Regions from separate parts of the Marinomonas sp. FW-1 genome, predicted to be linked through region 1. Evidence: predicted binding sites of a transcription regulator. Region 1 holds the regulator's gene; each other region holds the start of a gene.
The links. Region 1 encodes FliA, which starts transcription of late flagellar genes. Its sites were predicted from a motif close to CTAAAGTTNNNNNNNNNNCNGCCGATA; they were not measured.
Positions count from the first base shown of each region.

Region 1 (3,231 bases):
AAGAAGTTCCAGATCATAAACGTATTACTGTCGTGGGGGTTATTGGTCAATAGTAATTGCCAGTTTTCTGTAAAATATTGTATCTATATTTATCGGAATCTTTCGGGTAAGCTATGGATTTGTAAGAAAAATAAACTGTAAGGATTAAGGTATTCATGCAAATTAGGCGGTTTCGAGCACCAGACATGCGCCAAGCGATACGGAAAGTTCGTGACGCCGTAGGTCCTGATGCGGTTATCTTGTCAAATCAACGTCTGCCAACAGGCGAGATAGAAATTGTTGCCGCTCTAGATTACGATGGATCTTTGCCTTCTAGCATGTCGTCTAAACGTTCGAGCTCAAGCTCTTCGCGCCCTGACACTTCGGTCGATCCTAGTGCGAATTATTTAGAACGCATAGAACGAGCCAAGCAACAAACCACGCTACCTCAGAATGACGCACCTTCCTATACTTCACCGCGTCAAAACTCTCAGATTGAAATGCCGCCACTGCCTGAAGATAAGGAAGATCCAGCTGTTGAAGAGGCTTTATCTGTTAAAAATAGTGATAATGCTAAGCAATTGCAGGACATGGAGCGCGAACTGAAAAGTGTTCGGGCTATGCTGGAACAGCATCAGCAAAATGACAACCGTAGCTCTGCCAAAGAATCTTCTGTTGAGACTCGAGCCCGCGAAAAGTTAAAAGGGTTAGGGTTGTCTGAGTTTGTTGTGTCTAGACTGATGGATGATATAGATCTAAAAGGCCGTGAAGATGACTGGAATAGGTTATTGGCACATTTGGCTGACTATATACCTATTCGCTCAGGCTCTAATGAATTACGCGGCTGTATTGCCTTTATGGGCCCTACTGGTGTTGGTAAAACAACCACAATCGGTAAAATTGCTGCCCAGCACGTATTGAAACATGGCTCTGAAGGTGTTGTATTAATTACAACAGACACCTATCGAATTGCTGCTCATGAACAACTGAGAACGTTTGGGCGTATTTTAAATGTTCCCGTTGAAGTTGTTAATGAGTATTCAGATTTAAATGAAGTGTTAGCAAAATACGCGCATTACTCTTTGGTATTGGTTGATACGGCAGGTATGAATCCAAGAGATTCTAATCTTGAGCGCCAATTGTTAATGATGAAACGAGCAAGGGCCAGCCTTAAGAAGTTATTAGTATTGCCTTGCACAAGCCAAAGACAAGTTCTGAAAACCGTGACTGAAATATATTCACAGGTGCAGCTTGATGGGTGTGTTTTAAGTAAGCTTGACGAATCAGCTTCACTTGGCGAAGCGATTAGTGTAGTTATTGAAGAAGGTCTTCCTGTTGTTTATATCGCAGATGGACAAAGAATACCTGATGATATCGAACCTGCTCGTGCTCATAACCTGATTAGTAGAGCTGTTTATACAGCAGAACACTACAGTCAGCTTTATGGGTCACTAAAGTATGGTAGTTAGTAAAATTATGTTATTACTGAAAGCGTTGCGCCAAACTATGTAGTACAGTTAGTTAGCGCAACTAACTTAAATGGTAAAGGTTGCTTAGACTATTTTTATGCAGACCAAAAACGGATATAACACATACTCCAAAAAAGCAACGCTCTCAATTGATGCGATTGTTGAACAATACGGGTATTTAGTGAAAAAAATTGCTTATCACCTATTGGCGAGATTGCCTGATAGTGTGGATATAGACGATTTGATTCAAGCTGGCATGATGGGGCTAATTGAGGCGTATAAACGCTTTGAGTCTACGAAAGGCGCCAGCTTTGAAACTTATGCGGGAATCCGTATTCGCGGTTCTATAATGGATGAGGTGCGAAAAACAGATTGGGCGCCTCGTTCAGTAAGACGAAATGGTAGAGCAGTTGCTAACGCCATAAAAGAATTGGAAGCGACCCTGGGACGAGAAGCTTCAGATATGGAAGTAGCAGCGCATATGAATATAGGGATGGATGAATATCATGAAATGATTCATTCATCTATGTCTACTCAGTTGTTTAGCTATGAAGAAATGCTAGACTCTGATACAAATAATCTAGATAGCGTTGAATCCGAAGTTGAAAATGCACCATATTCTTTAGTTGAAGAAGGCGGATTTCAAAATCAATTGGCAATAGAAATTGATAACCTACCGGAAAGAGAAAAGTTAGTTTTGTCACTTTATTATAATGAAGAACTTAACTTGAAAGAAATTGGTGCAGTGTTAGGCGTAAGTGAATCAAGGGTTAGTCAAATTCATAGTCAAGCGGCTATGAGATTGAAAGCTAGATTAAGCGATTGGCGAGATTAATTATGAGTTGTGTAATATTACCTTTAGGGTGTGGAGGTTGCATTGGATAAAAACATGAAGATCCTAATTGTTGATGATTTCTCGACAATGAGACGAATCATTAAAAACCTACTACGGGATTTAGGGTTTACCAATACAGTCGAAGCTGATGATGGGACGACTGCGTTACCCATACTTCAAGCCGGTACGATTGATTTTCTCGTTACCGATTGGAATATGCCAGGTATGACAGGGATCGAATTACTTCGTGCCGTGCGTGCAGATGAAAAATTGAAAAGCATTCCTGTTCTTATGGTAACGGCAGAGGCGAAACGTGACCAAATTATTGCTGCAGCTCAGGCTGGGGTGAATGGTTATGTTGTTAAGCCGTTTACTGCGGTGGCTCTCAAAGAAAAAATTGAGAAAATATTCGAACGAATAGATGCTGCGAAATAGGAAATGTAGATGTCAAAGATATTGGGATCTGGACTAGGGGATTTTGAAAATCTAGTTAAAGACGGCGCAGTTGAGCTTTTAAATTACATTGAAGTCGGTGACTTTAGTGGTGCAATTAAAAAGATTCAAGAGCTGAGCGAAGCCCGACATAATAGTTTCTATAACGAAGTGGGTTTTTTAACTCGAAGTTTGCATGATGCTATTCGTGATTTTCAGGTTGATTCAATGGACCTTGTTGTTGGTGAGGGCGGGAGCGAGTCTGTTACCAAAATTACTGATGCCTCGGATCGATTGAATTATGTTATCGAAACGACTAGTGCAGCTGCTAATAAAACCATGGATATGGTTGATAGTAGTGTTCCTGTCGCTAGCGAACTACAAAGCCAGGCGAGAGAGCTACGCAAAGACTGGAGTCGTTTGATTCAGCGAGATTTAACACCGCAAGAATTTAGAGACTTATACAAACGTATTGATGTCTTCTTATCGTATGCGGACGATAGTGCCACTACCTTG
Region 1 is NZ_CP025987.1:1,000,603-1,003,833, forward strand. It holds gene flhA (flagellar biosynthesis protein FlhA) at 1-53, shown strand, start outside; gene flhF (flagellar biosynthesis protein FlhF) at 156-1,448, shown strand; gene C1X04_RS04660 (RNA polymerase sigma factor FliA) at 1,546-2,283, shown strand; gene cheY (chemotaxis response regulator CheY) at 2,326-2,718, shown strand; gene C1X04_RS04670 (protein phosphatase CheZ) at 2,728-3,231, shown strand, end outside.

Region 2 (3,231 bases), 120 kb from region 1:
CTAATGAGCCAATAGCCATAGCAACTCCCCAAGTTTAAAACATAACATTTATAACAAAATCACACTTCACTATTCACTAATGTTCCTTTTACGTCACTTAGCTGATTCATGATAGCATCAATTCTTTCTGACATCTTCAGGAACTCTTCTGTGGGCATTTGACGCACCACATCACCTGTCGTTTGGTCTAACACTTTCACAATATTATTTTTGCGATCTTCGGTCATTTCAAACGATAACTGAACATTTAATTGAGACATTTTAATGTTCGCGTTCTCAATCTGCTTTGGCTCAACACGAGGAGAACTTGCTGCCCCTTGGCTGTTACCACTATTAGCACCAGTTTTATTACTATCGGCTGAACCCTGTATTACTTTAGCATTTGCTTCACGTAATGCTCTAAATTGCTCATCCGCTCGCTGGTCTTGCCTAGTTGTAACCACTCCCATTGGCTGCTTTGAAAAATCACTGGAATTAATTGACATATCATCAACCCTCTAAACGAAACAAAAGCTGGAACAAAGCCCCAGCTTTTCGTTAAACCTAATAATTTTAGCCCAAAAGAGACAAAGCAGTTTGTGGACGTTGGTTCGCTTGAGCCAATATAGATGAACTTGCTTGCTGTAGAATCTGAGCACTTGTTAGTTTAGCAGTTTCTTCAGCGAAGTCAGCATCACGTACACGAGAACGAGCGGCTGATACGTTTTCTTGGATATTACTTAGGTTACTGATACTAGAACCTAGACGGTTTTGAATCGCACCCAATTCTGCACGCTTAGAACCTACAGCAGAAATCATATTATCCAAAATAGAGATCATGCTTTGTGCGTTTTGGATAGAAGTAACCGATGGCGTACCAAAGCCTTCTTCTGGATTACCAAAACTACTAGAACGACTTGCTGGTGGCTGAGGCACAGCTGGTGCATTCGGATCTACATAAACTTCACCACGCTCTTCAGCAGCAGCGATCGCTTCTAACTCTGGATCCTCATACTCATCACCGTTAGCTTCAGCTTCTGCTCTCGCTTGTGCTTTTGCTGCATCTTTTTGTACAAAGTAATCGTTATAAGCAGCCACTTCTTCTTGGTACTTCGCTTCAGCAGCCGCATTAGAAGATAGACCAGCCATAGTGAAACCACCATTGCCTGCGTAATCTTGGTTTTCACCTTTACTCAAATCAAAGCTAATTGTTTGGTTTGCGTCTGCACCAACTTGGTAAACACCATCATAAGTACCATCAAGCAAGCTACGACCACCGAAAGTGGTATCAGAAGCGATACGGTCAATCTCTGTAGATAGAGCCGTGATCTCTTGCTGTAGTGCTTTACGGTCTGCATCAGAGTTAGACCCGTTTGCAGACTGAATAGACAGAGTACGCATACGCTGCAGCATGTTTGTCGTTTCATCCAACGCACCCTCAGCAGTTTGAGCTACAGAGATACCGTCATTGGCGTTACGCACTGCCTGATTCAAACCATTAACCTGAGATGTTAATCGGTTAGAAACCTGCAAACCTGCGGCATCATCTGCTGCACTATTGATACGCAAACCAGAAGATAAACGCTGAAAAGACGTATCCAAAGTTTTGCTTGAGTTCATCAACTGACGCTGTGCGCTTAAAGATGAAGTATTCGTATTAACGTATAAAGCCATTATAGCCTCCTAGGTTTCATTAAACTCCGCAAAAAAGCAGATCGTATAAGGTTTTCGACAAGAAATTGAAAACCTTTAGTCAATTTCGGAATATTTTTTCCTTAAGGTGGAAAAAAACATCCCATAAAGCGGCAAATTAATGCCTAACTAATTGTTTTAACAGGATTAAAAAACAATTAAATTTTTTTACGTTTTTTTCTAAAGCACGTACTTTCCGAGCAAAACGGCTCCGAAATACCACTTCAAACGCCCTAAAACCCCCGCTAATGACAAAATACTGACATTCGACAGAAGAATTACCCGATCACATGTACATATTGTTCAAGCCGTATATTGCCAATTGGGCAAAACGGTAACCTTTTATTGCCGCACCCCATTGCCACAATGCGCCACAACACAGCCACAAGCGGAGAATGCTTGCCACCGCAAATAGGCAGCAATATTCCTACGACACAAATCGCAAAAAGCAACATAGGTGGTGCCTTTCTCGCACTCACATACCCATTAAAATCAGCTCATAGCGGTGCAGCCAAACAATCCATTTTTTCAATCCCCCCCCCAGGCAAGTCCATTCAACGCAACAGCCCCAGCAATATTTTTTTATCGCCACTTCTTTCCATACAAAAAGCGCTCTTTATTCGACTCAAACCCTTCTTAGGTGCAATACAAACCTGCTGGTCACGCCACAAAATCAGGGCGCAACTGTGCCATTAGAAAACGGACGTCTCTTTTCAACAGGCGCACACAAAAAACAGGCAAAGCTAGATGCGATAAAGCCTAAAATGTTGATCACTAAGAACAGCAACACCCTCAAATACGCTCACCTCAAAAAAAATTCGATACCATAAAATCCCAGCAAGGCTTCGTTATTAAGCCATTTTCAATCTATAAAGCTCTGTCGAATCAACTCAGCCGATACTCCTAGGCACTAAAGGCCTCGATACCTCGTTTGAGCCATAATTCAGGCGCAACTGTGCCAGCAAACAACCAATTGTTTTTCGCCATGCACGAGCAAACAAAACCAATACACATCAGCCCAAAACGATTGCGATCAAAAGCACTCATCAAACAACTCCAGCCATCAATCTGAGGCGTACGGAACAAATCGCTTACCCTGCCCTTTAAAATCGAGACGCAATTGTGGCGTTTAAAACAGTGCTTCAACTTATCGTTCGCCCACAGACAAACCCGAAATGGCAGCGCCAAATATCCGACATCCGAACCCCTTACCTATCAAGTAAAGTGACCATTACTTTCAACACATAAAAAAAGCCAAAGCATCCAACCTCTCTTGCCAATCAATCTCTTGTCGGCACGACCAATCCGTGTATTTCTATCTATCGAAGAATGCATCGAACAACAGCATGACTCACATGTAACGCCTTTCATCAGCAGGCAAGACACAGCTATGCCAGAACAAATTAATCCCCCTTACAGACAAGCGGGACTCATTCATTTTTTTCACGCGCACAGCCATATCGCATTGCATCAGCCCTTAAGACTTTCGCCATAAAAAAACAGGCACATCTCATCACCTAAAAGCGATTCAACTCATGAACAAAATCACTACCTTCAAAA
Region 2 is NZ_CP025987.1:877,597-880,827, reverse strand. It holds gene fliD (flagellar filament capping protein FliD) at 1-19, opposite strand, end outside; gene C1X04_RS04070 (flagellar protein FlaG) at 60-485, opposite strand; gene C1X04_RS18840 (flagellin) at 553-1,653, opposite strand; gene C1X04_RS18405 (hypothetical protein) at 2,575-2,718, opposite strand.
Region 2: a site for FliA is predicted at 1,706-1,732, ahead of C1X04_RS18840 (flagellin). Genes of this name have one in related genera too.

Region 3 (3,231 bases), 140 kb from region 1:
TAAGATTTTTCCTAAACGACTAGCAACCAAATACTGCTTATTATCACTCAACGAAATTCCGCAAACTTTCTGCAGATAGTCCCTGAACCTGATATAACCATTCGGCGTAATTGTATTTGTACTACTGAGCATTAAAACTCCATACGTTCCAGATTCAATAAATAAAGCCTACCCTAAGAGAGACTAAATATTATTCCGATTGCACTTGAACGGTTTCTATTGCCAATCGAGCAAGCTCATCAGGTTGGAATTTCGCTAAAAATCCGTCTGCACCCACTTTTTTAACCATGGCTTCATTAAAGACGCCACTTAGAGAAGTATGAAGAAGAATAAATAGATCCTGTAAGCGACTGTCATTACGAATCGCTGTCGTTAATGTATAGCCATCCATTACTGGCATTTCAATATCTGAAATAACCATGGAAAATTCTTTCGTAACATCCTTGCCATCTGCAACCAAAGTTTGAAGATAATCTAGCGCCTCACGACCATCACATAAAACGGTTGTTGCAAAGCCAACTTGCTCCATACAGCGCTTGATCTGCTTACGAGCAACAGAAGAGTCATCCACAATAAGAATATGGTGTTTTTGGGCATTTTCAGTCACGCTGTTATCAACAATACCAGCCGAAATGTCTTGACGGGTTGGCGCAACTTCAGAAAGAATTTGCTCCACATCAATGATTTCGACCATCTCTTTGTCTACCTGACAAACAGCCGTCAAGTAATTATCGTTTGATAACCCTTTTGGTGGTGGCTGAATATCACTCCAGTTCATGTTTACAATGCGCTCAACGCCTCGTACCAAGAACCCTTGAATGCGGCGATTATACTCCGTGATAATGACAAAGCACTGGGCAATGTTTTCAATAGGGCTTGCACCCGTAGCCAAACCTAAATCTAAAATAGGGATTGTACCACCACGAATATGAGCCACCCCTCTAACCACAGGGGAGCTATGAGGCATAGTGGTCAATTTAGGGCACTGTAGTACTTCTTTTACCTTAAAGACGTTAATACCGTAAATCTGCTTACCATTTAAGCGAAACAACAGCAATTCAAGTCGGTTTTCCCCTACGAGCTGTGTACGTTGGTTAACAGTATCCAAAACTCCAGCCATAAACGCCTCCAGAATGTAAAAACATATACTGAGGTATTACCTCAAAATTGTTAAAATGCATCATCCGATGATAAAGTGAATTCTATTTTTTTACTAACTATCTTATTAATCAAGCAATAATAAACAAAGAGAGCAAATCATGCGAATCATAAGGCTAAGTATAGCCTTCATTTGTTTCCAAACAGGATTAACTTTTGCCGCTTCTCTAGAAGAGCAAATTAACCTCTATATCAACCAAGTAGAGATCCCTCGGCTGTCAGAAATATACCCTGATGCCGCTATCACTATCTCGCTAAACAATCTTGCTGCTCTAAACTATCTGCCAGACTGCGAAAGTGGTTCAATCCAAATCAACAATCAACGGCCAGAAGCAATTAAACGTACAAATTATGAAATCAGCTGCCAGTCGCCCACTTGGAAGTCTTACATTCCAGTCACACAAAGCATCTTAATCTCAGCCGTAAAAACCATAACACCAATCAATCGCGGACAAGTGATCAATCAGTCCAACACAGACGTTGGCGAAGTCGACATATCAACATTAAGAGGCGATGTTTTTACTCTAAAAAACCCTCCGTACGGCTTGATTGCTGCACGAAACCTCCGAATCAACACATTCATAACTGATGACCTAACCAACCAACCAACACTGGTAAAAAAGGGAGACCTTGTACTTATTACCGCAAGCAGTGGCACTATTATAGTAAGAATGAACGGTGTTGCTCTAGAAAATGGTGTAAAAGGTCAACAAATCAGAGTAAAAAACACAAGTTCTGAACGAATTATATACGCCAAAGTTGTAACTGACAGTGAAGTTCTTGTAAACTATTGAACAAGGATTATTCTACAAGTGTAACGAGTAAATTCTTTTATGAAGTTTTTACTAAAGTTCTCTTAGACTCTGCCGACAATATAGACAGGCAAATTATTAAAGGGCGGAAAACCCAATGGCAATACATTTTACAGGTCTATCCAATCAAAACACTATAAACAAAAGTGAACGATCTCAGAAAGACGATGTAGCAGGCAATGCAACAGCTAAAAACAACGCTGTGCAAAGTGGCGGCACACTTGCTGAAGATACCGTAAAATTAAGCGGAACTGCGCAAACATTGCAGAGCCAGCAAGCGAAAATTAACAACTTACCAGATGTTGATATGGATAAAGTAGAGCAAATCAAGAAAGCAATTGCTTCTGGCGAGTACAAGATCGACACGCAAAAGCTAGCAAGCAACATGGCTTCTATGGATTCATTGTTCTAAGCTATAAGTTCAATGCACCCAGCAAACGGTTTGCCTTATGATTCCTATCGCCCCAATATTCATCAGAAGCAAAGAGGTACTAGAAAAACTTTCTGCGCTTCTTGATGAAGAACGCTTTGCTTATGGCGAGTCGGACAGTGACACCATTATTAATATAGCAGAGCAAAAACAAGCCCTCCTCGATGAAATGAATCAACTTAATGAGAAGCGAGTCAACATTCTCATTAAATTTGATGTCGTAGATAGAAAAAAACCTACCGAAGAAGAATTCAAACACTGGTTAAATTTACAAGACAGTTCATTAGACAATGTACGCTTACTCATGAATGAGTGCGAAACACTCCTACAAGTATGCAAAACTAAGAACAACACCAATGCGCGTGTACTTAACACCCTTCAGAAGCGCAATAAGCACCTTTTTGAATTACTGCAAGGCCATAACAGCAAAAATAAAGTCTACACCTCTAGAGGCTCGACCCACCCAATAAGCAGCAAGCACACACTTGGTAGAGCGTAAAAAACCATACAAATCAATATTGTACTGACCATGGATTTGTATTCCAACCCTAAATAATGTATAAAACACTTCGTCAAATACGTCCTCATAGGTAAACAGGATATACCGGCCGCCTCCTAAGCAGCTATTCCAGGTTCGAGTCCTGGTGGGGACACCAAACATCTAGAAACCGACACAAAAAAAAGAGCCTTACGGCTCTTTCTAAATCCACGCTTTTAGTTTGTCGCCTTACTCAGCTTCAACCACTTCAAAACTATGAACTATCTTCACTCCGCCTTTTTCTAACATCAAAGAAGCAGAGCAATATTCTTCAGCCGATAATTTCACTGCAC
Region 3 is NZ_CP025987.1:858,357-861,587, reverse strand. It holds gene C1X04_RS03995 (protein-glutamate O-methyltransferase CheR) at 1-132, opposite strand, end outside; gene C1X04_RS03990 (chemotaxis protein CheV) at 191-1,120, opposite strand; gene flgA (flagellar basal body P-ring formation chaperone FlgA) at 1,260-1,952, shown strand; gene flgM (flagellar biosynthesis anti-sigma factor FlgM) at 2,068-2,382, shown strand; gene C1X04_RS03975 (flagella synthesis protein FlgN) at 2,420-2,899, shown strand; tRNA gene C1X04_RS03970 (tRNA-Arg) at 2,981-3,056, shown strand; gene C1X04_RS03965 (OsmC family protein) at 3,128-3,231, opposite strand, start outside.
Region 3: a site for FliA is predicted at 2,004-2,030, ahead of flgM (flagellar biosynthesis anti-sigma factor FlgM). Genes of this name have one in related genera too.